One region of the Micromonospora chalcea genome, then DNA from elsewhere that is predicted to be linked to it. Evidence: riboswitches for the same ligand, from Rfam matches in the RefSeq annotation. Region 1 holds a riboswitch; each other region holds the start of a gene.

The links. A riboswitch is a leader RNA that binds a small molecule or an ion and turns the genes downstream of it on or off. The one in region 1 is predicted to bind cobalamin.
Region 2: it holds a riboswitch for cobalamin, as region 1 does, so the genes downstream of both, metE (5-methyltetrahydropteroyltriglutamate--homocysteine S-methyltransferase) here and PVK74_RS08565 (ribonucleoside-diphosphate reductase subunit alpha) in region 1, are expected to answer to the same signal.
Region 3: it holds a riboswitch for cobalamin, as region 1 does, so the genes downstream of both, PVK74_RS10070 (peptidase) here and PVK74_RS08565 (ribonucleoside-diphosphate reductase subunit alpha) in region 1, are expected to answer to the same signal.

The regions. Positions count from the first base shown of each region.
Region 1 is NZ_CP118233.1:1,832,824-1,842,778, reverse strand. Features, by position in the region: gene PVK74_RS08590 (DegT/DnrJ/EryC1/StrS family aminotransferase) at 1-609, opposite strand, end outside; gene PVK74_RS08585 (glycosyltransferase) at 715-1,851, shown strand; gene PVK74_RS08580 (condensation domain-containing protein) at 1,866-3,305, shown strand; gene PVK74_RS08575 (MFS transporter) at 3,344-4,579, shown strand; gene PVK74_RS08570 (ribonucleotide-diphosphate reductase subunit beta) at 4,601-5,629, opposite strand; gene PVK74_RS08565 (ribonucleoside-diphosphate reductase subunit alpha) at 5,620-8,016, opposite strand; cobalamin riboswitch at 8,130-8,346, opposite strand; gene PVK74_RS08560 (PrsW family glutamic-type intramembrane protease) at 8,466-9,293, shown strand; gene PVK74_RS08555 (LysE family translocator) at 9,329-9,955, opposite strand.
Region 2 is NZ_CP118233.1:2,233,134-2,243,088, forward strand. Features, by position in the region: gene metE (5-methyltetrahydropteroyltriglutamate--homocysteine S-methyltransferase) at 1-1,902, opposite strand, end outside; cobalamin riboswitch at 2,019-2,237, opposite strand; gene PVK74_RS10090 (beta-1,3-glucanase family protein) at 2,350-3,942, opposite strand; gene mgtA (magnesium-translocating P-type ATPase) at 4,045-6,585, opposite strand; gene PVK74_RS10100 (DedA family protein) at 6,625-7,281, opposite strand; gene PVK74_RS10105 (lysylphosphatidylglycerol synthase domain-containing protein) at 7,401-9,740, shown strand; gene PVK74_RS10110 (tetratricopeptide repeat protein) at 9,833-9,955, opposite strand, start outside.
Region 3 is NZ_CP118233.1:2,221,637-2,231,121, reverse strand. Features, by position in the region: gene PVK74_RS10080 (Ig-like domain-containing protein) at 1-91, shown strand, start outside; gene PVK74_RS10075 (alkaline phosphatase PhoX) at 307-1,467, shown strand; cobalamin riboswitch at 1,681-1,804, shown strand; gene PVK74_RS10070 (peptidase) at 1,903-2,946, shown strand; gene PVK74_RS10065 (hypothetical protein) at 3,015-3,467, shown strand; cobalamin riboswitch at 3,574-3,689, shown strand; gene PVK74_RS10060 (prenyltransferase/squalene oxidase repeat-containing protein) at 3,826-5,280, shown strand; gene PVK74_RS10055 (hypothetical protein) at 5,277-6,179, shown strand; gene PVK74_RS10050 (CbiQ family ECF transporter T component) at 6,172-7,416, shown strand; gene PVK74_RS10045 (ABC transporter ATP-binding protein) at 7,413-9,044, shown strand; gene PVK74_RS10040 (ECF transporter S component) at 9,041-9,485, shown strand, end outside.

The DNA of each region.
Region 1 (9,955 bases):
GAAGCAGCCGAGCCGGCCGAGCGAGCCGGCCTGGCGGCCCTGCCAGGTGGCGCCGTGGGCCTGCGCGCAGTCCTCCACGACGGAGATGCCGCGCGGCCGGGTGACCGCGTCGAGCGCCGGCACGTCGGCCATGTTGGAGGCCCAGTGCACGGCGACCACGGCCCGCGGGTCCACGGACAGGTCGAGGTCGTCCGGCCCGACGCAGCCGGTGTCCCGGTCGACGTCGACGAGCACCGGGACCAGGCCGGCGCGCAGCGCGGCGGTCGCGGAGGCGGTCCAGGTCAGCGCCGGTACGAGCACCGTCTCGCCGTAGCCGAGGCCGAGTGACTCCAGGGCCACCACCAGGGCACTGGACCCGTGGTCGACCGGCACGCAGTGGCGGGTGCCGACGTAGCGGGCGAAATCGGCGGCGAAACGTCGCTCGAACAGGACGGTGTCGCCGACGGACGGGCTGCTGATCGCCCACCGGCCGCCGGTCAGCACCGCGGACAGGTTGGCGGCGGCATCCGGCGCGGGGGTCGGCCAGCGTGGCCATGGGCGGTGCGGCGGGCGGACCGGCCGGCCGCCGTCCACGGCGAGCCGCCGGTCGATGGGGATGGAGGTCGTCATGCCTTCGACCTTGATGGCCATCGATACATCAGCGGTACATGTGCGATGGCCGCAACGGCCGGCGCTGTGTATCGGCGCTGTACCCCGGTGGTCGAACCTCGGGGCATGAGCCGATCCGCATCGCCCGTGGGCGAACCGACCGAACCCCGCGCCGTCACGCGCGGCGTCTCCGTGGTCATCCCGGTCAAGGACCGGGTGGCGGAGATGCGCCGCCAGCTCCGCAGTCTGCGCGACGCCGCCCCGAACTGCCCCGAGCCGGTGGAGGTGGTGGTCGTCGACGACTCGGCGCCCGCCGCGGCCACCGCCCACCGGGCGGCCTGCGCCGAGTACGGCGCCCGCTACGTGCGCGGGCCCCGGCACGTCGGGGCCAAACGGAACCTGGGCGTCCGGCACGCCCGCCACGACCTGGTGCTGTTCACCGACTCCGACTGCCGGGTGCCGGCCGACCTGATCACCCGGTACGCGGCCCGGCTGCGCGCCTCCGGCGAGGAGGTCGCCGGCGTCACCGGCCCGGTGATCGTCGAGCCCGGCGACAGCGCGTTCTTCCGCGTGATGCGCCGCTCCTACCTGCTGCTCGGCGACCTGACCCGGCCGCTGCACTACGAGCGCGTGTCCTGGGGCGCCGGCGCGAACATGGCCGTCAAGCGTGCCGTCTTCGAGGCGGTCGGCGGGTTCCCGGAGGACTCCCCGATGCCGCTGGGCGGGGAGGACCTGCACCTCGGGCTGCTCCTCACCGACGCCGGCTACGTGCTGCTCACCGACCCGGACGGCGTGGTCACCCACGACACCGGCGTCGCCGACACCTTCCGCGCGGTCGCCTACCGGTTCACCACGTACGGGCGCTCCGAGCAGTGGCTCTGCCTGGCCCACCCGCACCGGCGCCGGTTCGTGCTCAACACCGCCAGCACGCTCGCCGTGACCGCGCTGGCCGGGCTGCTGACCGCCCGGCGCAGCGGGGGACGCAGCCTGCTCGCGGTGCCGGCCGTCGCGGCCGCCGTGATCGCCGCGAAGACACCCGGCCGGCTCGGCGGCGACCGGGGACCGCGCGCGGTGGCCGAGTCGATGGCCTGCGCGGCGATCGAGACGCTCTTCGACGGGGCCGCGTTCGTCACCTCGCTGCGGCTCGGCCGTCCCGACCTGCTCTTCACCGGCTTCCGCGCGCCGGACGAGGCGGACTACCAGCCGGACGAGACGGACCACCGGCAGGTCGCGCCGGTGGCCGCGCCGCCGGTGGCGGCCTGACGGGGGGAGTGGCAGTGCCGACGACGTACCCGCTGGCCCCCGGCCAGCAGATGATGTGGGAGTTCATGACCGCGCTCGACCCGGCCCGTCCCGGCGCCTCACGGCTCGTGGTGGTGGAGTTCCGCCGGTTGCGGGGCGCGCTGCGGGTCGACGTGCTGCGGCAGGCGATGCAGGACGTGGTGGACCGGCACGACGCGCTGCGGATGCGGTTCGACCGCATCGGCGTGCAGCCCGAGGTGCGGATCCTGCCGCACGTGGAGTCGCCGCTGGAGTACGTCGACCTGTCCGGACTGCCGCCGGCCGAGCAGCAGGCCCGCGTCGAGCAGATCGCGTACGCGCACCGCAACGACGCGTTCGACCCCGGCCGGGCGCCGCTGTGGCGGGCCGCGCTGGTCCGGCTCTCCGCGACCGAGCACGTGCTCGCGCTCTGCTTCTTCCACATGGTCTCCGACGGCTGGTCGTGCCGCGTCGTGGTGGAGGACCTGTGCCACGCGTACGCGGCCCGGCTCGGCGCGGCCGACCCGCAGCCGCCGCTGGGCGTGGACCCGGCCGCGCTCGCCGCGCTCCAGGAGGCGGAGCAGTCCGGCAACGGCGTCGACGCCGCCGCCCGGGCCGCGTACTGGCGGGACCGGCTGCGGCCGGTGGAGCCGTACCAGCTCTTCCCGGCGTCGCCGCCGGCGCCGGACGTCGCGCTCAGCGCCGAGGTGGCCACCCGCTTCGCGTTCCCGCCCGAGATCACCGCGCGGCTGCGCCCGGCCGCACGGCTGGCCCGCACCAGCCCGTACGTGCTGCTGCTCGCGGCGTACCTGGTGCTGCTGTCGCGGCGGGCCGGCCGGTCCCGGGTGGTGCTGGGCACCACCACGCTGGGCCGGGAGAGCCCGCTGTCCCGGCAGCTCGTCGGGCAGTTCACCAACAACGTCTACCTGCCGGTCGACGTCGCGCCGGACGCGCCGATGAGCGCTGTGGTCGGTGCCGCGCACGCCTCGCTGGCCGGGGCCGTCGCGCACGCCACCGCGTACCACCGGCTGGCCCGGGCGGTCCGTCCCGGCTTCGCGGCGATCCGCCCCTGGCCGGACAACCACCTGTTCGACGCCTGGTTCCAGTCCGCCGCGTCGGCGTCGCCGGTGCTGCACTGCCCGGATCTGCGGGTGGAGCCGGTCGACATCACCGCCCGGGCCGCGCCCGGCACCCCGCCGCCGGTGGTCGCCGCCGACGTGCCGCCCGAGTGTCTGCCCGTCTGGGTCAAGCGGGGTTCACCGATCGTCGTGGTGGACGACGACCGGGCCGGCGGCGTGGTGATCCGCAACCGGGGTGTCTTCGGCGACGACCTGGTACGCGGGCTGATCGACGACTACGTCGCGGTGGTCTCGGCGCTCGTCACCGACCCCGGCACCACACCGGAACGGGTACGCCTTCCTGACGGTGCGTGCTTCCTCGACCACGCGATCGGGTAGGAGTTCCGACGGACCGATCCCAGAGAGGTACGACGACCATGACGGACACCTCGACGAACCAGCACACGACGGAGCAGCCCGCGCCGCCGGTGCCCCGCTCGGCCGTACGGGCCCGCTGGTCGGTGGCGCTGCTCTTCGTCATCATGGGCCTGGCCATCGGCGGGTGGTCGGCCCGCGTGCCGGAGGTGCGGGACGCGGTAGGGGTCGGCAACACCGGCTGGGGCCTGGCGAACATCGCCACGAACGCGGGGGAGCTGGTCTCCCTGGTCGTGGTGGCGGTGCTGATCAGCCGGATCAACACCCGCCGGCTGGCGCTGGCCGGGGCCGCGCTGATCCTGCTCAACGCGCCGCTGCTGGCCGCGTCCACCACTGTGGTGGCGCTGGTCGGCGGCCTCGCGGTCTGGGGCTTCGCGGCGAACCTGCTGGCCACGCCGATGAACGCCCAGTCGGTCGAGGTGCAGAAGCGGTACGGGCGGCCCATCCTGTCCACGTTCCACGCGGGCTTCAGCATCGGCATGCTGGTCGGCGGCCTCTGCGGCACCGGGGCCGCGGCGATCGGGATGTCGCCGTCGGCGCAGATGGCCGTCACCAGTGTCCTGCTGGGCGCGCTGCTGATCGGCACGCACCGCTGGCTGCCCGACACGCCCCGCCAGGAGACCAAGGACGGCGAGGCGCGGCGCCGGCTGCGTGACCGGTTCACCCCGCAACTGCTGCTGCTCGCGGTGATCGCCTTCCTCGCCTCGTTCATCGAGATGGCCGGCGCCCAGTGGAGCGCGCTGTACGCGACCGAGGTGGCCGGCGCCACGGCGGTGCTCGCCGCGGCCACGTACACCTGTCTCTCGCTGGCCGCGACCGTCGCCCGGCTGTTCGGCGACCGGCTGGCCGGCCGGGTCGGGCGGATCCGCTTCGTCCGGCTGTCCGCGCTGGTCGCGACGGCCGGCGTGGCGCTGCCGGTGGCGTACCCCCATCCGGCGGCGGTGATGGCCGGGTTCGGACTGCTCGGGTTCGGCCTGGCGTGCGTGACCCCGACGGTGCTCGGCTTCGCCGGTGAGCAGCCGGGCCTCACGTCCGGCGAGGGCGTCTCCGTGGTGGCGATGGGCCAGTGGCCGGGCGCGCTGCTCGCGGCGCCGGTGATCGGCCTGCTCGCCGGCGCGCTGGACCTGCGTACCGCGTTCGTGGTGGTGGCCGTGCTGGCGCTCGCCGTGGTGGCGTTGATCGGGCGGGTGCGGGCGGCGGCGCTGCCCGGCGAGAGCCCGGCCCCGCCCCGGCCGTGACGGCCGGGGCGGGGGCGGCGGTCAGAAGTCGTCGTCGAACGTGACGCTGCCGGTCACCCCGACCTGGTACGCCGACACCCGCCGCTCGAAGAAGTTGGACAGCTCCTGCACGTCCTGCAACTCCATGAACGCGAACGGGTTGGCGCTGCCGTACATCGGGGCGATGCCGAGCACTGCCAGGCGCCGGTCTGCCACGTGCTGGAGGTACTCGCGCATGTCGGCCAGCGACATCCCCGGCACGCCCTGGCCCAGCAGGTCCGCGGCGAAGCTCACCTCGCACTCCACCGCCTCGGCCAGCATCTCCTTCACCTGCTTCTCCATCTCGGCGTCGAACAGGTCCGGTTCCTCGGCGCGTACGGTCTCCACCACGTCGAACGCGAACGCCATGTGCATGGACTCGTCCCGGAACACCCAGTTGGTGCCGGAGGCCAGCCCGTTGAGCAGGCCCCGGGAGCGCAGGAAGTAGACGTAGGCGAACGCGCCGTAGAAGAACAGGCCCTCGATGCACGCGGCGAAGCAGATCAGGTTGAGCAGGAACGCCCGCCGGTCGTCGCGGGTCCGCAGCTCGCGCAGCTCGAAGATCGAGTCGATCCACCGGAAGCAGAACTCGGCCTTGCGGGCGATCGACGGGATGTTCTCCACCGCGGCGAACGCGGCGAACCGTTCCTTCTCGTCCGGCACGTACGTGTCGAGCAGGTTCAGGTAGAACTGGACGTGCACCGCCTCCTCGAACAGCTGCCGGGACAGGTAGAGCCGGCCCTCGGGCGAGTTGACGTGCTGGTAGAGGTTGAGCACCAGGTTGTTGGCGACGATCGTGTCGCCGGTGGCGAAGAACGCCACCAGCCGCGACACCAGGTGCCGTTCGGCGGGGGACAGCTTCGCCAGGTCGGCGAGGTCCGAGTGCAGGTCCACCTCCTCGACCGTCCAGGTGTTCCTGATCGCGTCCTTGAACCGGTCGAAGAAGCGCGGGTAGCGCATCGGCCGCAGGGTCAGGTCCATGCCGGGGTCGAGCAGCATGTGCCGGGTCGGTGCGGTGGTGGTCACTGGCATGCCTCGCAGCTCTCGGGGTTCTCCAGGGAACAGGCCAGCGCCTCGTCGTCGCTCACGGCGGAGACCACGCCGGGCACCGGGGCGGGCACCGGGGCGACGGTGGCCTGCTGGATGCGGGTGGCGGGACGGGAACGCAGGTAGTAGGTGGTCTTCAGCCCGGCCTTCCAGGCGTACAGGTACATCGAGGACAGCTTGCCGATGGTCGGCGCGCTCAGGAACAGGTTCAGCGACTGGGACTGGTCGACGAACGGCGCCCGCGCGGCGGCCAGGTCGATCAGCGCCCGCTGCGGCAGCTCCCAGGCGGTGCGGAACAGCTCCCGCACCGGCGCGGGCAGCTCGGTGATGTCCTGCACCGAGCCCTCGGCCCGCTTGATCCGGTCGCGGACCTGCGGCGTCCACAGTCCGCGGGCCTTCAGCTCCCGCACCAGGTACGTGTTGACCTGGAGGAACTCCCCGGACATCGTCTCGCGCTTGAACAGGTTGGACACCTGCGGTTCGACGCACTCGTAGCAGCCGGCGATGGAGGCGATGGTGGCGGTCGGTGCGATCGCCACCAGCAGCGAGTTGCGCAGCCCGCCTGCGGCGATCCGCTCACGCAGCGCCGCCCACCGTCCGGCCTGCGCCGGCTCCGCGCCCCACAGGTCCGGGTGCAGGTCACCCTTCGCGGCCCGGGTCTGCGGGTACGCCGGATGCGGCCCGAACCGCTCGGCCAGCCCGGCGGAGGTCTCCAGCGCGGTCAGCAGGATCTCCTCCTGCACCCGGGTGGACAGCTCCTTCGCCTCGGGGGAGTCGAACGGCAGGCGCAGCGTGAAGAACGCGTCCTGCAACCCCATCAGGCCGAGCCCGACCGGCCGCCAGCGCGGGTTCGACGCCGCCGCCTGCTCGGCCGGGTAGTAGTTGATGTCGATCACCCGGTCGAGGAACACCACAGCGGTGCGGACCGTGGCGCGCAGCCGCTCCCAGTCCACCCCGTCGGCGGTGACGTGGGCGCCGAGGTTCACCGAGCCGAGGTTGCACACCGCCGTCTCGGCGTCGTCGTTCACCTCCAGGATCTCGGTGCACAGGTTGGACAGGTGGATCACGTTGCCCGGCTCACCGGTCTGGTTGGACAGCCGGTTCGCGGCGTCCTTGAACGTCATCCAGCCGTTGCCGGTCTGCGCGAGCGTGCGCATCATCCGCCCGTACAGGTCCCGGGCCCGTACCGTGCGGACCGCGTTCTTCTCCGCCGCCCGGTACGCGGCGTCGAACGCCTCCCCGTACAGGTCGGGCAGCTCCGGGGCGTCCGACGGATCGACGAGCGACCACTCGCCGTCGGCCTCGACCCGGCGCATGAACTCGTCCGGGATCCAGTTGGCCAGGTTGAGGTTGTGCGTACGCCGGGACTCCTCGCCGGTGTTGTCCCGCAGCTCCAGGAACTCCTCCACGTCCGGGTGCCACGGCTCCAGGTAGACGCAGGCCGCGCCCTTGCGCCGGCCACCCTGGTTGACCGCGGCCACCCCGGCGTCGAGCGTCTTGAGGAACGGCACGATGCCGTTGGACCGGCCGTTCGTGCCCCGGATCAGCGCGCCCCGGCCGCGCACCCGCGACCAGGCGATGCCGATGCCGCCGGAGAACTTCGACAGCTTCGCCACCTGGTGGTAGCGCTCGTAGATCGAGTCCAGCTCGTCGCGCGGCGAGTCGACCAGGAAGCACGACGACATCTGGGTGTGCCGGGTGCCGGAGTTGAACAGCGTGGGGGAGCTGGGCAGATAGGCCAGGCTGGACATCAGCCGGTAGAAGCCGACCGCCTCGCCCGGGGTGCGGGACAGCCCGCAGGCCACCCGTAGCAGCCAGTACTGCGGCGTCTCCACCACCAGCCGCGACTGCGGGTGCCGCAGCAGGTAGCGGTCGGCCACGGTACGCAGTCCGAAGTACTCGAACCGCCTGTCGCCGTCCGGGTCCACGGCGTCGTCGAGCTTGCGGGCGTGCCGGGCGACGAATGCGGCCGTCTCGTCGCCGATCAGCCCCAGCCCGTGCGCGTACGCGATCGACTGGCTGAAGCTCGCCACGCCCTGACCGCGGACCTCCTTGTCCACGTACGCGGCCAGCAGCCTTGCCGCCAGCTTCGAGTACTGCGGCTCCTCGCCGATCAGCTCCGCCGCGGTCTGGATCGACAACCGGTCCAGCTCGGCGGTGGTCGCCCCGTCGTAGAGCCCGCTGATCGTCTTGGTGGCCACCCGCAGCGGGTCCACCTCGTCCAGGTCGGCGACCCAGCGTTCGACCGCCCGGACGATCTTGCCGACGTCCACCGGCTCGGTGTCGCCGTCCCGTTTGCGTACCCGCATCGCCGGCCGGCGGGCCTCGGACCCGCCGCCGGTGGCCGGCGGGCTTTCCTGCACGACAGTCATGACCTCTCCTCGCTGTCACCGTCTGGAGACGGCGGGAGACGCCAACGGGCACGGCGCGGCCGGCCCGGCTGCTGGCGTCGGTCGTCCCGCGCGACCTCCGGCCGCCGTACGCGGAGGCGCACGGCGCGCTGGCAGGTCTTCGGACTCGCGGGCCCGACCGGGGTCGCCGGTCGCCTACCGGCCGTCGCTTCCCAGGCCGGTGGCCCAGTGCTGTTGACGGCTGTCGTTCCCACTCACCGCTGCGGGGCAGTCCCGGATTTCCACCGGGTTCCCTCTTGCCTCGGCCCCGCCCCGGAGGGCTCGGCCGAACCAGCTGCGGCACCACCATATATGGCGGTGGGGGCGGTTGGGCAACACCAGATGTCGTGTCGGGCGTGTCGCATGGATCTCACTGTCCACAGTGCCTACCCCCGATGCCGGCGCTCGCCGCCGGGCGCGATACTCGGCGTATGGGGAATACCGGACGCCGCTGGGCGTGGGTGGCGGTCCTGCTCGTCGGCGTCGGGCTTCACCTGCTGGTGCTGGAGACACTGTCCGGCACCGGCACCGTCACGTTCGTGCCGGCGCTGATCGTGCTCGGCGCGTGCGTCGCGCCCGCCACGTTCCTGGCCTTCGCCCAGGGGCGGCCGGCCCGCCGCCCGGTCCCCGGCTCCGTCGTCGGCGTCGCCGCGCTCCTCGGCGGCGTGGTCGGCGTGGTCGCCGCCGGCTGGCTGGAGTACGGCACGCTGCACCGCCTCGGCGTCCTGCCGATGGCGCTCGTCGGCCTGGCCGAGGAGACCGCGAAGCTGATCGTGCCGGCCGGCATCCTGCTGCTGTGGCGGCGGCACCGGTCACCGGCGCAGGGCCTGGTGATCGGCGTGGCCTCCGGCGCCGGGTTCGCCGCGCTGGAGACCATGGGGTACGCGTTCGCCGCGTTCGTCGGGTCGGAGGGCAACCTCGGCGCCGTCGAGCGGACGCTGCTGGTTCGCGGTCTCACCGCGCCCGCCGCGCACCTGGCCTGGACCGGGCTGACCGCCGCCGCGTTGTTCACGTTCGCCGCCGCGCCCGGTGGCCGGAGACTGGCGGCGTTCCTGCTCACCTTCGCCGCCGCCGTCACGCTGCACACCTGCTGGGACACGTTCGGCACGCAGCCCGCGTACGTGTTCATCGGCGCCGTGTCGCTGGGCTGGGTGCTGCTGCGCCTGCACCTGGACCGCGAGCGGCCCGCCGCCCCGCCCCGGGCGCCGGAGCGTGATCCTCACCAGCTCGCCGAGGTGGCGGGGTCGGAGCCCTCCTGATGCCGCCATCTCGGCGAGCTGGAGTCGAGCAAGCGTCAGCCGGCGGCCAGCCGGACACCGAGCGCGACGAAGGCGACAGCGCAGAGCCGGTCGACCCGCCGCGACCAGCGGCTGTCGCCCCAGCGGCGGGCGAACCGCCCGGCGCCCAAGCCGAGAGCCAGGTCCACGGTGAGCTGCACCGCGACGAACAGCGCGCCGAGCAGCACCAGCTGTGCCGCCACCGGGCCCGCGTCGGGCCGGACGAACTGCGGCAGGAACGCCACGCTGAACAGGATCATCTTCGGGTTGAGCAGGTTCGTGAGCAGCCCGCGCCGGAACGCCCGCCCGGCGCCGCCGCCGTCCGCCCCGTCCGCCGCGCCGCCGGGCCGGCCCGTGCCGCGCAGCGCCCGCAGGCCCAGCACGATCAGGTACGCCGCACCGGCCCACCGGATCGCGGTGAACAGCACCGGGGACGCGGCGATCACGGTGGCGAGTCCGGCCACCACGGCGGCGACGTGCACCGCCTCCCCGGCCGCGACCCCGAGCGCCGCCACCGCCCCGGCCCGCGCGCCGTACCGGGTGGCGTTGGCGAGCACGAACATCATGTCCGGCCCGGGGGTGAGCATGAGCACCACGATCGCGGCCAGGTATCCCGCGAGCGTGGCCGCCGACAGTCCGAGCAC
Region 2 (9,955 bases), 400 kb from region 1:
GATCTGGGTGTCGTCGGCGACTCCGCAGGTGGCCAGGCGGAACGCCCCGACTGCCCAGTCCAGGTACGCCTTCTGGTCCGCCCTGCGCAGTGGCAGCGTCTCACGCAGCGCCGGCTCGTCGACCTGGATGACCCGGATACCGGCTGCCTCGAGATCACGGCACTCGTCGCGCAGGGCGAGCGCGACCTGGTCCGCAGTGTCTGCCAGTGGCTGGTCGCTGCGGACGAACGACCAGGCCAGGATCGTGACCGGGCCGGTGAGCATGCCCTTGACCGGCCGGTCGGTCAGCGACTGCGCGTAGGTGGACCAGTTGACGGTCATCGGCGCCCTGCGTGCCACGTCGCCGTAGATGACGGGCGGACGCACGCATCGGGAGCCGTAGGACTGGACCCAGCCGTGTTCGGTGGCGGCGAACCCGTCCAGCTGCTCGCCGAAGTACTGGACCATGTCGTTTCGTTCCGGCTCGCCGTGCACGAGCACGTCCAGGCCCAGCCGCTCCTGGAGCCGGACGACGTGCTCGACCTCGGCGCGCATCCGCTGCGTGTAGGCGGCGTCGTCGAGACGCCCGGCCCGGTGCTCGGCACGCGCACGGCGCAGCTCGTCGGTCTGCGGGAACGATCCGATGGTCGTGGTCGGCAGGGGCGGCAGGTTCAGCCGGGCCTGCTGTGCCGCCGCACGCTCCGGGTACGCGCCGCGCTGCCGATCCGTGGCGCGCAGCGCCGCGAGCCGACCGCGTACGGTGTCGTCGCGCCAGGCGGCAGGGGTGGGCGGCAGCGGCTCGGGCAGGGACGTGGTGCCGTTGCGCAGCGCGCGGCCGAGCCGGACGACCTCATCGACCTTCTGCCGGGCGAAGGCGAGCCGCTGACGCAGCGCCGGGTCGAGAGCGGTCTCGGCGGACAGGTCCTCCGGCACGTGCAGCAGCGAGCACGAGGTGGACACGGCGACGTGGTCGGCGAGGGCGGTGACGGCGGCACCGGCCGCCACGGCGGCCCGCAGGTCGGTACGCCAGACGTTGCGGCCGTCGACGAGGCCGGCCACGATCGTCTTGCCGCGCAGTGGTCCCGCACCGGCCAGCCGCCGCAGGTTGCCGGGCCCGGCCACCAGATCCACGCCGACCGCTTCGACCGACGTGTCGAGCAGGGCGGGCAGCGCGTCACCGAGCTCGCCGAAATAGGTGGCGACGGAGATCGCCGGCCGCTGTTCCACCGCGCCGAGCCGGGTGTACGCCTCCCGCAGCGCGTCGATCTCGGCGGCGCTCCGGTCGGCGACGTAGGCGGGTTCGTCCAGCTGCACCCATCGCACGCCCGCCGCGGCAAGGGATCGCAGGATGCCGGCGTACACGTCGACCAGGTCGGTCAGCCGGTCGAACGGTTCGCCGCGGGCCTCGGTGGGCTTGGCCAGCAGCAGGAATGTCGCCGGCCCGACCAGCACCGGCCGGCTGTCGATTCCCAGCTCGCGGGCCTCGCGGTACTCGCGCAGCGCCTTGTCGGGATTCGGCGCGAAGGTGGTGTCGGAGCCGATCTCGGGAACCAGATAGTGGTAGTTGGTGTCGAACCACTTCGTCAGTTCGAGCGCCGGCTCGGCATCGACGCCCCGGGCCATGGCGAAATAGGTGCCGAGGTCGCCGAGGCCGAGACGGGCGAACCGGCGCGGGATCGCGCCGACGGCGACGGCCGTGTCCAGCACGTGGTCGTAGTAGGAGAACGTGTTGGACGGGATCGCGTCCAGGCGCGCGTCGCGTAGCGTCCGCCACACCTTCGCCCGTAGCGCGGCAGAGGTCGCCGCCAACTCCTCGGCGTCGATCCGGCCCGCCCAGTAGGCCTCGACGGCCCTCTTGAGTTGCCGGTTGCCCCCGATACGCGGATAGCCCAGCACGGTGCTCTGACCGAATGCGGTACTCATGGAGATCCCTTCCCTCGAAGCACACGAGGCCGATCGAGGCGGGGAGGGAAGGGGTACAGACGGCGTACCGGCTTCCGCACCGGCCGTCCCGAGCGACCGTCGGCGGCGCACACCGGACGGTGCGCGCGGTGCGGGCAGGTCTTCGGACTCGCGGGCGCGACCGGATCCACCCGGTCACCTACTGGCCGTCGCTTCCCAGACCTCACGGTCCAGTGCTTCGATGACGGCTGTCGTTCCCACTCACCGCTGCGGGGCAGTCCCGGACTCACACCGGGTTCCCTCTTACGACGCCGCACCCTTCACGGGCACGGCGAACCAGCACCGTTGTCCATCGTATGGGGCGGTGAGCCGACGTGGTCGGCGCGTCCGTCCTGCGGGACGGCGAGCCGTCGCGGCGGGTGGCGGGAGCGACTCGCGGTCGGCCCCCGCCCCCCGTCGCAGGGCCGGTCAGCCCTTACGCCACTTCTGGCCGGCCGTGCCCGTGCAGTCCCAGAGCTGGAGCCTCGCGCCGTCGTTGCCGTTCCGGTCCTTGATGTCGACGCACTTGTCGGCCTGAAGGTTGACCAGGTCTCCGGCCGAGTTCAGGGTGAACTGCTGGGCGCCGGTGCCGTTGCAGGTGTAGAGCTGCACCACCGCCCCGTTGGCGGTGGACCCGGCGTCGACGTCCATGCACTTGTTGTTCTGGCTCTTCAGCGCCGTGCCGCTGAACGTCCACTTCTGCGCGTTGGTGTTGTTGCAGTTCCACATCTGCAGCGGCGCGCGGTCGACGAAGTTGGAGCTCGGCACGTCGATGCACTTGTTGTTCCAGTTGCTGACCACGGGCACCCCGGTGGCCGGGTTGCCGCCCCCACCGCCGGTGAACGGGCTGAGGATCAGTCCGGCCGAACGGGGGTCGCCGTCGTGCACCAGTGACTCGAATCCGCCGACGTCGTCGAAGGCGAACGCGTACGCCCGGCCGTCGGTCATGTGGGCGTGGATCAGGCGGGCGTACTGGTTGGTGGGGTTGCTGCGGTAGAAGTCGGCGGCGTTCGTGCTGGGCTGGGTGTCGATGGTGCCGAGCGTGCCTCGGTTGAGGGCCGCGCAGAGCGTACGCGAGATCGGGCCGACCACCTGGTCGTTCGGCGCGGGCAGGTCGCCGTCGCATCCCCAGACGCTGGCCGAGGAGGGCCGGTTGAAGGAGGCGACCACCTGGCCGCTGCCGTTTGTGAAGGTCATGGTGTTGCCCGAGGTGCGGCCGTAGTACCGGATGGCCGGCTGGTCGGCGAAGGGCGCCACGGTCAGCGTCTTCGTGGTGTACGCGTTCCACGCGGAGGCGATGTAGGAGTCCAGATAGGTGGTGCTCAGCAGGCCGGCCCCGGCCGCCTTCCCCGGAGCCAGGACGCGCAGCACGGTCCCGTCTGAGCGGGTGTGGACGGTGTTGGCCCAGCCCGGCTGCGCCCGGATGCCGTCGATGACCGCGTTGCGTCCGTTGGCCACCACGTCGCCGGTGCGCTTGGTGACGCCGTTGGCGCCGGTCACCGTGACCGCGTGCGGGATCGCGAACATGTCGACCTGGGAGCTGTTGAGCCACAGCCCGGAGTCGTTGTAGGTGAACTCGCTCCAGTCGAAGAGGATGTCGCGGTTCGCGTCACCGGCCGCCCAGGGCGCGGGCTGCACCAGCCCGTCCGGGGTGAGGAAGAACTTCAGCTTCTGCCCGAGGGCGAAGTAGGCCCGGCCGGAGAAGCCCCGGGGGAACTGGATCGTGGTGCTACCGCCGTTGCCGGGGCCCGGTATGGAGACGTCCGGCGCGGGCGACGGCGGGATCTGCCCGCCGCTCCACGGCACGAAGGCGCCACCGGCGGTGACGTAGCCGAGCCGGCCGGAGGACAGCTGGACGCCGATGACGTAGAGGTAGACCGGGTCGGTGCGACCGGTGGTGTTGGTGACGGTGACGGGTAGCAACGCCGGTCCGACCGCGTGGGCGGGCGTGGCGACGACGGTGCCCGCGAGCCCGGCGAGCAGTGCGGACGCGGCGGCGAGCAGCTTTCTTCGAAGACGCATGGCGACACCTCGCTGGAGACAGGGACGGGAGAGCGCTCTCTCAGCAGGGTCCAATTGTTAATTTTGTTTGTCAATAGGCGATCACCGATGGACGCGAGACCGTCACGGGCGGGGCACCCGCCGTGCGGCGGTCGGGTCCGGCGGGACGACGTGCTTGGCGGTCTCGTTGGCGGCGACGTTGACCAGGGTGACCGCGGCGAGGGCCGCCAGCACCACCGGCGGGAGCGCGGCGAGTCCGAGTGGCCCGGACAGTGGGCTGAAGGGCAGCGCGACGGTGACCGTGATGAGCAACAGTCCGGTGCCGGCGAGCGCGGCGGAGGGGCGGCTGCGCAGGAAACTCCGATTGGAGCGCAGCACCAGCAGCGCGATGATCTCGGTGGCGGTGAACTGGACGAACCAGGCGGCGCGGAAGACGTCGGTCGACACGTGCCACCACCAGCGCAGGGCGCCGAGTACGAGGAGGTCCACGGCGATGCTGATCGAGCCGTACACCAGCATGAACCTGCGGATGGTCCGGACGTCGACGGTACGCGGATGCTGGATCTGCTCGGCATCGGCGTAGTCGGTGGACAGGGTGGTGTAGGGGATGTCGGAGAGGAAGTTGAGCAGCAGGACCTGACGGGGCAGCAGCGGCAGGAAGGGCAGCAGGAGCGCGGCGATGCTCATGCTGACGACGTTGCCGAAGGACGCGCTGGTGTTGACCCGGATGTACTTCAAGGTGTTGGTGAACGTGCGGCGGCCGAGGCGGATGCCGTCGGCGATCACGTCGAGGTTCTTGTCGAGCAGCACGATCGCCGCGGCCTGTTTGGCGACGTCGACAGCGGTGTCGACGGAGATGCCGACGTCGGCGGCGTGCAGCGCGGGAGCGTCGTTGATGCCGTCGCCGAGAAACCCGACGACGTCGCCGCGTTGGCGCAGCGCGGTCAGGATGCGTTCCTTCTGCAGCGGGTCCACCTCGGCGAACACGGTGACGTCGGCGATCCGCTCCGGCAACTGGTCGTCGGGGCAGGCGGCGAGGTCGGCGCCGACGAGCGGTTCGCCGGCGAGGTCGACGCTGGCGGCGACGTGCCGGGCGGCGTGCCGGTTGTCGCCGGTGACCAGTCGGACCGTGACGCCCATGTCAGCGAGCCGGCGGATGGCGGCGGCGGCGTCTGCGCGGGGTGGGTCCTGGAAGGCGAGCAGCCCGACCAGCGTCATCTCCCGTTCGTCGGCGACGGCGACGGCGGTGACGCCGGGCATGGCTCGCACGGCGAGGCCCAGCACCCGGTCGCCCTGGTCGCTGAGCGCGGCGAACCGTCGCAGGACCCGCTCGCGTACCTCGTCCAGCGGTACCGTGCCCGCGGCGGTGCGTGCGGTGGCGCAGACGTCGAGCACCGCGCGTAGCGCACCCTTGGTGACCAGGATCGGTTCGTCTCCGTCGCGCACCAGCAGGGACAGGCGCTGGCGGGTGAAGTCGTAGGGCGCCTCGGCGATGCGGGTGCCCGGGTCGGCGGGTGGTTGCCCCCTCATGATCGCCGTGTCGACAGGGTTGGGGAATCCACGCTGGAGGCCGGCGTTGAGCCTCGCGAGCCGGGCCACCTCGGCGTCCGGCTCACCGTCGACCGAGAGGCAGCCGGTGAGGGTGACCGTGCCGGCGGTGAGGGTGCCGGTCTTGTCGGTCAGCAGCACGGTCATGGCGCCGAAGTCCTCGATGACCTCGAGGCGCTTGACGATGACCCGGTGCGCGGCCATCGCACGGGCGCCGGCGGAGAGGCTGACCGCGACGATCGCCGGCAGCATCTGCGGGGTCAGCCCGACGGCGAGGGCGAGCGAGAACAGCAGGGAGTCGATGACCGGTCGGTGCAGCAGCAGGTTGGCGACGAAGATGCCGACCAGCAGCACCACCATGATCCGCACGAGCAGCAGCCCGAAGCGGGTCAGCCCGCGCTGGAAGCCGGTGCTGGCGGGGCGGGAGGCGACCCGGCGGGACACCGCTCCGAAGGTGCTGTCGCGGCCGGTGCGCATCACCACCGCGCGCGCGGTGCCACTGGCCACGTGCGTACCCATCCACAGCGCGTTGCCGCGCGCGGTCAGCTCCGCGTCCGGCGGCGACGGGTCGTCCGACTTGGGTACGGGGAACGACTCGCCGGTAAGCACCGCCTGGTCGACCTGCAGACGTTCCGCCTCAACGATCCGGCAGTCCGCCGGGACGACGTCCCCGGCGCGCAGCACCACGAGGTCGCCGACGACGACCTCCTCGACCGGTACGGACACCTCACGCCCGTCGCGGATCACCTCGGTGTCCACCCGGACCCGGGCCTGCAACGCGTCGACGGCCCGCCCGGCGGCGTGTTCCTGCCAGAAGCCGAGGCCACCGCTGGCCGCGACGATGGCCAGGATGATCGTGCCGTCGATCAGATCCCCGACGGCCATCGACAGCAGGGTCGCGGCAATCAGGATCAGGATGATCGGGCTGGTGAACTGCGACAGCAGGAGCCGCCAGCCCCGCCTGGCGCCCGCGTCGACCCGGTTGGGCCCGTGCTCGCGCAGCAGGGCGGCGGCGCGTTCACCGGTGAGCCCGGCCGTGGAGGCTCCGACGGCGGCCACGGCCTGCGGCAGCGGCCCGGCCCAGAACGCCGCGCGCCCGTCGTCTGCTCGCCCCACTGCGCACTCCGCGGTCGCCGGCCACCCCCACGAGTGACGCTACCGATCCGCCCCACCGCGCGCGGGTGATTGGCCTGCCCGCTCACCGTCGGCCGGTTCGCGCCGTGCCCTCTGCCACGCCCGCAGCGCCACGCCGACGCCGATCAGGGCCAGCAGCGCCCACTCCCCGATGCCCAGTTCCCGTTCCAGATAGCGGTAGGAGGCGGCGCCCAGGTAGCCCAGCAGCGCCACGGCCGTCGCCCACACCAGGCCGCCGGCCAGGTTCGCCCGCAGGAACACCGGCCACCGCATCCCACCGGCGCCGGCGATCATGGGAACCACGGCGCGCAGCACCGCCACCCAGCGTCCGATGAGCACCGCCCACGCCCCGCGGCGGGCGACCAGGCGGCGGGCCCGCGCGATGTCGAGGCGCCGGCGCAGCACTCGCGGGGCGCGGGCGAGCACACCCGCGCCGTACCGGCGGCCGAGGGCGTACCCGGCCTGGTCACCGAGGCAGGCCCCGGCCGCCCCGGCGGCCACCACCGCCCACAGCGGCAGCGCGCCACCGTGGGCCACCAGCCCGCCGATCAGGATCGCTGTCTCACCCGGTACGACCAGCCCGAGCAGCGTCGAGGACTCCAGGGCCGGCAGGACGATCACCAGGGTCAGGACGAGCAGCGGCGGCAGCCCCACGAGCACCGCCAGGATCCTGTCCACCCGATGATTGTCGCCCCGGAGAGTGGCCGGTGAGAGAGAAGCGCCTCCCGCGGGCGGACGAACCGTAGGGTTCGGGTCGACGGCAGGGACGGTGCCGGACGAGGGGCGGCCGAGGACCGGTGGGAGCGCGTACGCATCGCCCGTCGCCGGCGTTGCTGGTCAGCCTGACCGTCTCGGCGTGCCTTCTGGCGGCGCTCAGCGCGGCCGTACGCAGCCACCGGGTGCCTCGCTGGGAGCAGGACCTGTTCACCCTGCTCAACCACCTTCCGGCCGGGCTGACCCCGGTCCTGGTCCTGGTCATGCAGCTCGGCTCGTACCCGGCGGTGTTCGTCGCCGCCGCAGCAGCCGTCATCGCACGCCGCATCGGCGCCGCGTGGACTCTCCTGCTGGCCGGGAATCTGGCGTACTGGCTCGCGGCAGCCGTCAAGGCCGCGGTCGCCCGGCAGCGGCCCGCGGCGCTGTTCACCGACGTGGTCCTGCGCGAGACGATCACCGGACGCCTCGGGTACCCGTCGGGACACGTCGCGGTCGCCACCGCCCTGGCGCTCGTCGCCGCGCGGGCCGGCGGCCCCCGGTGGCGCCGCGCCGCCTGGGTGGTGATCGGGCTGGTCGCCGTCGCGCGGATCCACGTCGGAGCGCATCTGCCGATCGATGTGGCCGGCGGTGTCCTCGTCGGCTGGCTCGCGGTGTGTCTGGCCCGACTCGTGGTCGGCGAGGTCGGGCCGCAACGGTCGGTGCCCGCACTGCGGGCGACGCTGCGGCGGCGTGGGATCGAGGTGGCATGGTTGGCGCCGATCCACGGCGACGCCCGTGGCTCGCAGCCGTGGCAGGCGGTCACCACCGGCGGTCGGCGACTGTTCGTCAAGGTGACCGGTGGCGAGCAACGCGACGCGGACTGGGTCTACAAGCTCTACCGGCGGATGCGCTACCGCCACGTGGCCGACGCGCCGCCGTACCTGAGCGCACGGCAGCAGAGCGAACACGAGACCTGTCTGACCCTGCTCGCCGCGCGTGCCGGCGTGCGGATACCGGCCGTCGTCACGACCGCCGCCGCGCCCGGCGGCGACGCCGTGCTGGTGCAGGAGTTCATCGACGCCGCCCCGCTGGACGCCGTCGTCGGGCCGGTCCCGCTTGCCGCCGTACGCGACGCCTGGGACCAGGTGGCGCGTCTGCACCGGGTGGGCATCGCGCACCGGGACCTGCGGGCCGCGAATGTGCTCGTCGGCCGGGACCACGTCTACCTGGTGGACCTGGGCTTCGGCGCCGACGACGCCTCGGCCGAGCAGCGGGCCCGCGACGTCGTCGAGCTGATGGTCGCCCTGGCCGGCCGGGTCGACCCGGCCGGCGTGGTCGATGCGGCGATCGACCGCCTGGGTGTCGCGGCGGTCGCGGACAGCGTGCCGTTCCTGCAACCCGCGGTGCTGTCCCGCGCCGGCCGGACCGCCCTGCGCGCCCGGCCCGGCATGCTCGACAGCCTTCACCAGGAGATCCTGCGACGCAGCCCGGACCGCGACCGCCCGGCGGCGAAGGTGGTCCGGATCAGCCGCCGCACCGTCCTGGAGCTGCTGGTCCTGGGGTTGGTCGTGCACCTGCTGCTCCCCCAGCTCGGCGAGATCCGCACCGCCCTGGGTCTGATCGTGCACGCCAACCCGGTAGCGGTCGCCGCGACGCTGCTCGGCTCCGCCCTGACCTACCTGCTCAGCGGTCTCGTGCTCCGGTTGGCCACGGCCGGCCGGGTCCCGCTGGGCGAGGCCACCCTGGTGCAGGTGGCCGCGTCGTTCGCCAACCGGCTGGCGCCCGGCAGCCTCGGCGGCGCCGCGCTCAGCCTGCGTTACCTGCACCAGAAGGGACTCGTCGCCGCTGACGCGGGCACCGCCGTGGCCGTCTCCCGCGCCGCCGGCGTGGTGTCCGTCGTGCTGCTGCTGCCGGTGCTGCTGCCGTTCGCACGCCAGCCCGCCCGCATCCTCACCCACGACGCGGCCAGGGCACTGCCGCTGCTACTGGGCGCCCTGGCCGTGCTGCTGGTCCTCGCCGGCGTGCTCGCCGTACCCCGGGTCCGGCGGCGTGGACGCGCCGCGGCCGGCCAGGTCGTGACCGCGCTGCGCGAACTGCGCCACCAGCACGGGCTGCGGTGGCTCGTCGTCGCGTCGACGGCGCTCACCCTCACCTATGGCCTCTGTCTCTACGTCGCGCTGATCGCCGCCGGCCCGGTCCCGCTGGCCCACCTGCCCCCGGTGATCCTGGTCTGCCTCGTCGGCGAGGGTGTCTCGTCCGCCGCGCCCACCCCCGGCGGGCTCGGCGCCACCGAAGCCGCGCTCGTCTCCGGTCTGCTGCTCTACGGAGTGCCACTGGACGCCGCCGTCGCGGGCACCCTGATCTACCGTCTCGCGACGTTCTGGCTCCCGGTACCGCCGGGATATCTGGCCTTCCGGCTCCTGACCCGGCGCCGGCTGCTGTGAACGCCGGCGCCGGCGGGCGATCGTGGGCGGGGCCGGAGCGGCAGTGGCGATCCGCGCGTCTTCGGCCGTCTCCCGAGCTACGCCCGGCCGGGTCAGCCGGCCAGCGCCCGGCGACAGCGGGCGAGTTCCGCGCGCAGATCCCGGCGCAGGGCCCGGTCCAGGCCGGGCTGGGCGAGCGCATGGGCGAAGTCGCGGGCCGCCTCGTCCCACCGGCC
Region 3 (9,485 bases), 390 kb from region 1:
CGACGTCAGCGCCGGCTCGGGGGCGCCGACGTTCGTACCGCGGACTGTCGCCTGGCTCGACCAGCACGGCATCGGCCACCTGCGCCGGTGACCGGGGGGAGGGGAGGCCGCGGCCGGAGGGCCGGTCAGACGGCCGCGCGCGCCCACTGCTGGTTGGTGCCGCTGCCTCTCCTACCCGTACGACCCCTCGACCGGGTCGGCGTGGGCGGGACATCGCACATCGAGCCGTCCATCGACGTTCATCCAACAGATCGGCGTGCGTAAGCTCCACACGGTCGGATCCATGGAACCTACGGAGGAGGTTCCATGGATCGTCGAACGATGTTGCGGGCCACCGTTGTCGGTGCGGGCGCCCTCGCCCTGCCGTTCACGGCGTGGTCGGCGGCGTACGGAGCCCCGGCACAGAACGCGGCGGGGCCCTACGGTGGGCTTCAGGCAGCCGACGCCAACGGCATCCAGTTGCCGGCCGGGTTCACCAGCTCGATCGTCGCGCGGTCCCGGCGGACGGTGCCGGGGACGTCGTACACCTGGCACGACGCCCCGGACGGCGGCGCCGTGTTCCCGAACGGCACCGGCTGGATCTACGTGTCGAACTCCGAGGTGTCGGCCGGTGCGGGTGGCGGCGCCTCGCGACTCGTCTTCAACTCCAGCGGCGCCGTGGTCGGGGCGTCGCGGATCCTCTCCGGCACCAACAACAACTGCGCCGGTGGGAAGACACCGTGGAACACCTGGCTCTCCTGCGAGGAGGTGTCCCTGGGCCGGGTCTTCGAGACGTACCCCCTCGGCGGGACCGCGGTGGCGCGTCCCGCGATGGGCCGGTTCAAGCACGAGGCGGCCGCGGCCGACCCGGTCCGCCGGGTCGTCTACCTGACCGAGGACGAGACCGACGGCAAGTTCTACCGCTTCGTGCCGGCCACCTGGGGCGACCTGTCCGCCGGAACCCTCCAGGTCCTCCGCGCCGGTACGGCCACCTCCGGCACGTTCACCTGGGCCACGGTGCCCGACCCGGACGGCTCGCCCACCCCGACCCGGCAGCAGGTGTCCGGCGCGAAGACGTTCAACGGTGGCGAGGGCTGTCACTACGCGGACGACACCGTCTGGTTCACCACGAAGGGCGACAACCGCGTGTGGCAGGTCAACCTGGCCGCCGGCACGTACGAGCTCGCCTACGACGACAACCTGGTCAGTCCGGGCGCCCCTCCGCTGACCGGCGTCGACAACATCACCGGGTCCACTGCAGGTGACCTCTACGTCGCCGAGGACGGCGGCAACATGGAGATCTGCATGATCACGCCGGACGACAAGATCTCGGTCTTCCTGCGGATCACCGGACAGAGCGGTTCGGAGATCACCGGGCCGGCGTTCACCCCGGCGGGGGACCGGCTGTACTTCTCCTCGCAACGCGGCACGACCGGCTCGTCGTCCGGCGGCATCACCTACTGCGTCACCGGTCCGTTCCGCCGTTGACCGGCTCCCGGTCCCGCCGGCAGTGACCACACGGTGAAGGACGCCCGGTCCTCACCGGGCGTCCTTCACCGGCGTGCTCCACGCGGACGCGCCGGGACGACGGCCTCTCGACGTCGGGGTGTGAAACCGCCGATTCCGCCGGCCGTCACGGCACGTGGCCGGTTCCTGGCGCATTGACATCGGCGCACCGGCCACAGCAGACTGTCGCGACAACTCAACCACCGCGTGTACGTGCGGGGGAAGACCGGTCGAAATCCGGCGCTGGCCCGCAACGGTAGGCCGCCCAGAGAACTCTGCGGCGGCGAGCCCGAATACCCGTCGTACGCGTGCAACCGCTCCCCACCCGTCGTGGCCCACGGGTCGGAGTCCCGGACGCCCCCGCGTACTGCGGCCGTCCGGGCTTTCGACGACCGCCGGGCCGGAAAGGCGCTTCCGATGGTCGTCCGCCGAAGCCGGCACCGCCTGCTCGCGCTCCTCTGCGGCGTACTCGCCGCCCTCACCCTCACCACACCGGCCGTCGCCGCCCCCGATCGCGCCGCCCTCACCCGCCCGGAGGCCGCCGCCGGCTGGCTCGCCCGGCAACTCGTCGACGGCGAACGCTTCGAGGCGGTCTTCGACGGTGTCGCCTACCCCGACCAGGGGCTGACCCTCGACGCCGTGTTCGCCTTCGCCGCCGGCGGCGTCGCCGACGACCACGGCGCCGGCGCGCTGGCCTGGGTCACCCGGCCGGACATCCGCGACGGCTACCTCGGCGACGGCGTCTCCGAGGCGTACGCGGGCGCGACCGCCAAGCTCGCCCTCGCCGTGCAGGTGCGCGGTGGCGACCCGGCCGACGTCGGCGGGGTGGACCTGATCGCCCGGCTGCGTTCGCTGCAGACGCCGGCCGGCCGGTTCAGCGACCGGTCCGCGTACGGCGACTACAGCAACGCGTTCAGCCAGTCCTTCGCGCTGCTGGCGCTGGACCGTACGGCGGCCGGGGCGCCTCCGGCGGCGGCCGCCTGGCTGGCCGGCACCCGATGCCCGGACGGCGGCTACCCGCTGCTGCCCGCGCAACCGGTCTGCACGTCCGACGTGGACGCCACCGCGCTCGTGACGCAGGCGCTGCGCGCCGCGGACCGTCCGGCCGACGCCGCCGCCGGGCTGCGCTGGCTGGTGTCCGTTCAGCGTGCCGACGGCGGCTTCGCCAACGCGGCCGGCACACCGAACGCCAACAGCACCGGCCTCGCCGCGCAGGCCCTGCGCGACGGTCACCGGCTGCCGGCCTGGGCGCGGTCCCGGGCGTTCCTCGCCGGACTCCAGGTCGGCTGCGCCGGGGCGCCCGCCGACCGGGGCGCCGTCGACTTCGACGGTGGCGGCTTCGACCCGGCCACCGCGCCCCGGGCCACCGCCCAGGCCGTCCTCGGTCTCACCGGGATCGGGTACGCCCGTCTGTCCGCCGCCGGCGCCGACCCCGGCGCACCGGCGCTCGCCTGCCCGTGAACCGCCTCGCCGCTCACCCGATCACAGGAGGACCCGTGTTCCGTCACCGTCCCACCGCCCGCACCTGGATGGCCGGCCTGCTGGCCGCCGTCGTGGCCGGCGTCGCGCTGACCGCAGTCGAACCCGCGCCCCGGTCGGCGCACGCCGCCGCCTGCGCCGGCACCTCGGGAGTCACTGTGGTCGTCGACTTCGCCGCGCTCGGCGGCGGCGTCCAGGTCGCCTGTGCGCCGGGCGATCCGGCCACCGGCCTGGCCGCGCTTCAGGCCGCCGGCTTCACCGTCACCGGCACCGCCCGCTGGGGCCTGGCCTTCGTCTGCCGGATCAACGGCAAGCCCACCGCCGCGACCGAGCCGTGCGTCAACACCCCGCCGGCCACCGCGTACTGGTCGTACTGGCATGCGTCCAGCGGCGGCTCCTGGTCCTACAGCACGTCGGGGGCGACCGGCTACAACCCCGCGCCGGGCAGCGTCGAGGGCTGGTCCTTCGGCGCCGGCGCCCCGCCGAGCATCGCCGCTCCCTGACCCGCCGGCTGCGAACGGTGTGACCAGCGGCGCGCCGGGTACCGGCAGCTGCTCTGGCGTCGTCGCGCGCCCGGGCGGTACGGTGTCGGCACCCGGTGCGCCGGGCACAACTGCATACGTCCCGTGTGGGGGGAAGCCGGTTCGAAGCCGGCGCTGACCCGCAACCGTGAGCGAGAGTCCCTTTCGCGAGCCGGAATGCCCCGCCCGGGACGAGCGGCTTCCACTGTCGAGGTCTACAGGGTGAAGTCCGGGCCGCCGAGGTCCGACCACCCCGCCCACCGCAGCACGCGGAGCGGGGTGTCCGTTTCTCGGGGCGCTTCCCGGAGCTTTCACCGACCGCTCCGCGAAAGGCACCCTGATGCCACTGTCCCGGCGTCTCACCATCGGTCTCGGAATCGCCACGGCGACAACTCTCGCCACGATCACCAGCGCCCCGCTCACCGTGGCCGCGGCACCCGCCCCGGCCCACGTCACCGCCGCCCGCGACGCCGCGTCCTGGCTGGCCGGTGAGTTCAAGAACGGTTCGCTGCCCGGACCGTTCACCCCCGAGGACTGGGGGCTGACAATCGACGGTCTGGTCGCGCTGTCCGCCACCGGCGTCGACGCGCAGACCCGGCAGGCGGCAACCGCGCAGGTCGCAAAGCATGTACGGTCCTACAACAGCTACGACGACTGGGGCATCGAGGGCTTCACCGACGGCGGGGCCACCGCCAAGCTGCTCTATGCCGCAGCCGCCGCCGACGCGGACCCCACCGACTTCGGCGGCTACGACCTGCGGGCGGAAACCCTGTCGCTGATCGCCACGGCCGACGCCGGGCACCAGCGGGGACGGATCACCAGCCGTACCACCGCCGACAGCGGCCCGGACGCCAGCAACACCTTCGACCAGTCCTTCGCCGTGCTCGGCCTGGCCCGCAGCGGCGACCTGCCACAGGATCCGGTGGACTTCCTGATCCGGCAGCAGTGCGCGGCGGGCGGCTTCCGGCTCTACCCGGACGCCGCCGACGGGCCGTCGCCGTCCTGCGACGACCAGCCCGGCGCCACCCTCGACGTCGACTCGACCGCGATGGCCGTGCAGGCATTGCTGGCCGCGGCCGAGGACGGCGCCACGGGCGCCGGCGACGCCGCCCGCAAGGGCGCCGACTGGCTGGTCACCCAGCAGCACGCCGACGGTTCCTTCGGCGGCTCGGGACCGACCACCGGCGCGAACTCCAACAGCACCGGCCTGGCCGGGCAGGCCCTCGCCGCCGCCGGCCGCGACGACGAGGCCGCCCGGGCGGCGACGGCCCTGGCCGCGCTGCAGCTCACCGCGGGCAACGGTGGCGCGGCCTCCGCCGACGCCGGCGCGATCGCCTACAACACCGACGGATTCACGGCTGCCGCGGCGGCCGGGATCACCGACACCGACCGGGACCAGTGGCGCCGGGCCACCGCGCAGGCCCTGCTCGGGCTGGCCCAGGTCCCGCTGGGCCGGATCGGCCTCGACCCGCCGCCCACGTCGACTCCCACCCCGACCGGCACGGCCTCGCCCACCGCGCCGTCCACGCCCTCCGCGTCTCCCACGCTCACCACGTCGCCTCCACCGACCGGCACCGCCGGCCCGACGCCGAGCGTGACCAGCCCTCCGGCGACACCCGCGCCCACGACCGCGGCGCCGGCCACCGCCGCGCCGCCGATCACGACCCCGGCCGCGTCCGGGCCGGGCGGGCTGCCGACGACCGGCGTGGCGATCGGTAGCTACCTGCTGATCGCGCTGCTGCTGATCGGTGGCGGAGTGACACTGCTCGTGCTCGGCCGACGGCGGGCGGGATGAGCCTCCGCGCCGCCCGTGGCGCGCTGGCCGTCGCCCTGGTCACCGCCTGCACCACGATCGGACCGGGCAGTCCTGCGGTGGCCGCCGGGTCGGCCGGCTACTGCCCGGACGCCTCCGGGGTCACAGTCGTGGTGGACTTCAACGAACTCGGCGGCGGGACGGTGGTGCGGTGCGCGCCGGGCACCCAGGCCACCGGCCTCGCGGCGCTCAAGAACGCGGGCTTCCCGATCACCGGAACCCTGCGCTGGGGCGAGGGGTTCATCTGCCGGATCGACGGCAAGCCGTCGGCCGCGACGGAGAAGTGCGTCGACACCCCGCCTGCGAGCGCCTACTGGTCGTACTGGCACGCCCCGAACGGCGGCAGCTGGACGTACAGCGACAAGGGCGTGCTCAACCGCAAGCCGGCGGCCGGTAGCTTCGAGGGCTGGTCGTTCTCCCTCAACCGCAACGCCGACGACGCGCCCCGTCCCGGCGTCGTGCCGAAACGCCCCGCCCCTCCACCGCCACCGCCACCACCGCCGCCGCCCACGGGCGGTGAGCCGGCGGCGCCACCACCGGCGGGAGGAACCGTCGCACCGCCGCCGGTCGCCGGTGGCCGGCCCGGCGAGCCCACCCGGCCGGGCGGCACCTCCGGCCCGCCGGTCTCCGTCGGCCCGCCGACCTCCGCCGGCACGTCACCGACGGCCGGTACGCCGACCCTGACGGCGACGCCGGGCGCCGCCACCGGCACGGCACCGCAGGGCTCCTCCGACGAGCCGGTGGTGACGGATGTCGCCGCGTCCCGTGACGACGACGGCCTGCCACTGGGCACGATCGCCGGGGTGCTTCTGCTCGCCCTGCTCGCCACCGGCGCGCTGGTCGCGGCCCGACGACGCCGTGCCGCCGACCCGGATGACTGACGTCACGGTCACCGGGTCGCGGCCGGCCGACGCCCGTCGTCTGCCGGGCCGATGGCCGGTGTGGTGGCTGCCCCGGGGGCTGCACCCGGGCGCATGGTGGCTGTGGGCGCTCGGCCTGGCCACCGCGGCCAGCCACACCACGAATCCGCTGCCGCTGGCCCTGCTCGTCGCCGTCGCCGGTCTGGTGGTGGTGCGCCGCCGGGGCGACGCGCCGTGGGCGTTGGCGTTCCGCATGTACGTCTGGCTCGGCGCGGTGATCGTCACGATGCGGGTGGTGTTCCGGATCGTGTTCGGCGGCGGCCAGGGCGACCACATCCTGGTCCGGCTGCCGGAGATCCCGCTGCCCGCGTGGGCGGCGGGCATCCGCCTGTTCGGACCGGTCGCCGCCGAGCAGATCCTCGGTGGCTTCTACGACGGGCTGCGGCTGGCGACGATGCTGATCTGCCTCGGTGCGGCGAACGCCCTGGCCAACCCGAAGCGGCTGCTCAAGGCCGTACCCGGAGCGCTGTACGCGATCGGCACCGCCGTCGTGGTCGCGTTGTCGGTCGCCCCGCAGCTGGTGGAGAGCGTGCTACGGGTCCGCCGGGCCCGGCGGCTGCGCGGCGCGTCCGCCCGCGGGATGAGGGCGCTGCGCGGGATCGCCCTGCCGGTGCTGGCCGACGCGTTGGACCGGTCCCTGGCCCTCGCGGCCGCGATGGACTCCCGTGGTTACGGCCGCACCGCGGCGGTGCCCGCCGGGCAGCGAACCGTCACCGGGGCGCTCGTCCTCGGCGGGCTGGTCGGCGTCTGCGCCGGCACCTACGGGCTGCTCGACACCGCCGCACCCGGCTACCTGGGGCTGCCGATGCTCCTGGCCGGACTGACCGCCGCCGTGACCGGCATGCTGCTGGCCGGCCGCCGGGTCCGCCGCAGCCGGTACCGACCGGACCGCTGGCGCCCGGCCGAGCTGCTCGTGGCCGGCTGCGGGGTGGCCGCCGCGGCACTGACCATGCTCGCCGGCTCGGTGGACCCGGAACTGCTCTACCCGCCGGTCAGCCCGCTCACCTGGCCCCAGCTGACCCCGCTGATGCTTCTCGCCGTCGGCGTCGCGGCGGCACCCGCCTGGCTGGCGCCGCCACCACCGCCGACAGTATGTGCCGGACGCCCGCCGGCGGTGGACCGGCCCATCCCCGTCACGGACGTGCCGGCAGACGGAGTGCGCGCCGCGAGGGCATCGATACCGGGAGACCGCCCATGATCACTTTCGACCGGGTCACCGTCCACTATGCCGAGGGCGGCCCGCCACCGTTGCGGGATGTGACGTTTCGCGTCGAGGAAGGTGAACTCTGCCTGGTCGCGGGCCGTACCGGTGCCGGAAAGTCGACGCTGCTGCGGGCGATCAACGGTCTCGTCCCACACTTCACCGGCGGCACCCTGCACGGCGCCGTCACCGTCGACGGCAGGGACACCCGCACGCATCCGCCGCGCGATCTCGCCGACGTCGTCGGCGTGGTCGGCCAGGACCCGTTGGCCGGCTTCGTCACCGACACCGTCGAGGAGGAACTGGCGTACGGGATGGAGCAGCTCGCCCTGCCACCCGCGGTGATGCGCAAGCGGGTGGAGGAGACGCTGGACCTGCTCGGCATCGCCGACCTGCGCGACCGGCCCCTGCGGACGCTGTCCGGCGGTCAGCAACAGCGGGTCGCCATCGGCGCGGTGCTCACGGCGCACCCCCGTGTGCTGGTGCTCGACGAACCCACCTCCGCGCTGGACCCCACCGCCGCGGAGGACGTGCTCGCCACCGTCACCCGGCTGGTGCACGACCTCGGAGTGACAGTGGTGCTGGCCGAGCACCGGCTGGAGCGCGTCCTGCAGTACGCCGACCGGCTGCTGTACCTGCCCGGCGACGGCCATGTCCACGACGGGACGCCGGCGACCGGGCTGGCCCACATCGACATCGCGCCACCCCTGATCGAGCTGGGTCGCCTCGCCGGCTGGACACCGCTGCCGTTGTCGGTCCGTGACGCCCGCCGACGGGCGTCCGACCTCCGGCACCGGCTCGCCGGCGTGGCGCCGCCGCCGGTCCCGGCGGGCGCGGACACCGGTCCCACGCTGACCGCGCGGAAGATCGTCGTACGGTATCCGGGCACCGTCGCGGTGGCCGGCGTCGACCTCGATCTGCGCGCCGGCCGGGTCGTCGCGTTGATGGGCCGCAACGGATCCGGCAAGTCCAGCCTGCTCTGGGCGGTGCAGGGCAGCGGCCCACGCCACGGCGGCACCGTCGCCGTGACCGGGCCGAAGGGCACCGTCGACCCGAAGGCCCTGCCGGCCGGTCAGGCCCGCCGGCACGTCGGCCTCGTCCCGCAGGACTCCGGTGACCTGCTCTACCTGGAGACAGTCGACGCGGAGTGCGCCCAGGCCGACCGGGAGACCGGCGTGCCGGCCGGCACCTGCCGGGCGCTGGTGGACCAGCTCGTCCCCGGACTGCCCGGTGACCGGCACCCCCGGGACCTGTCCGAGGGACAGCGGCTCGCCCTCGCACTCGCCGTGCAGCTCACCGCCGCTCCGCCGGTGGTCCTGCTCGACGAGCCGACCCGCGGCCTGGACTACCATGCCAAGCGGCAGTTCACCGCCGTCGCCCGGATGCTGGCCGGCAGCGGCCGAGCCGTGGTGGTCGCCACCCACGACGTCGAACTCGTCGCCACCCTCGCCGACCGGGTGATCGTGATGGCCGAAGGGGAGATCGTCTCCGACGGCACCACCGCAGAGGTCATGCTCGCCTCGCCGGCGTTCGCGCCGCAGGTGGCCAAGGTCCTCGCCCCCGCCCCCTGGCTGACAGTGGAACAGGTCGCCGCCGCGCTCGACGAGACCAGGGCACCGGCATGAGCGTGCTGCGGGTCGCCCCGCGTACCGCTGTGGTGCTGACCCTCGCCTCGGCCGCCGCGCTGGCCACCTTCACCTGGCCGTTCTTCGTCCCCGCACACCCGGAGAGCACCGCCCGCACCGGCGAGGCGCCGCTGGTCTTCATCGTCATGCTGCCGGTACTCGTGGCGCTCGTCCTCGCCGAACTCACCTCCGGCGGCATCGACAGCAAAGCCCTGGCGATGCTCGGCGTACTCGCCGCCGTCAACGCCGCCCTGCGCCCCCTGGGTGCGGGGACCGCGGGCATCGAGACCGTGTTCTTCCTGCTCGTCCTGGCCGGCCGGGTCTTCGGACCCGGGTTCGGGTTCCTGCTCGGTGCCACGTCGCTGTTCGCCTCCGCCCTGCTCACCGCAGGCGTCGGGCCGTGGCTGCCGTTCCAGATGCTCTGCGCCTCGTGGATCGGCC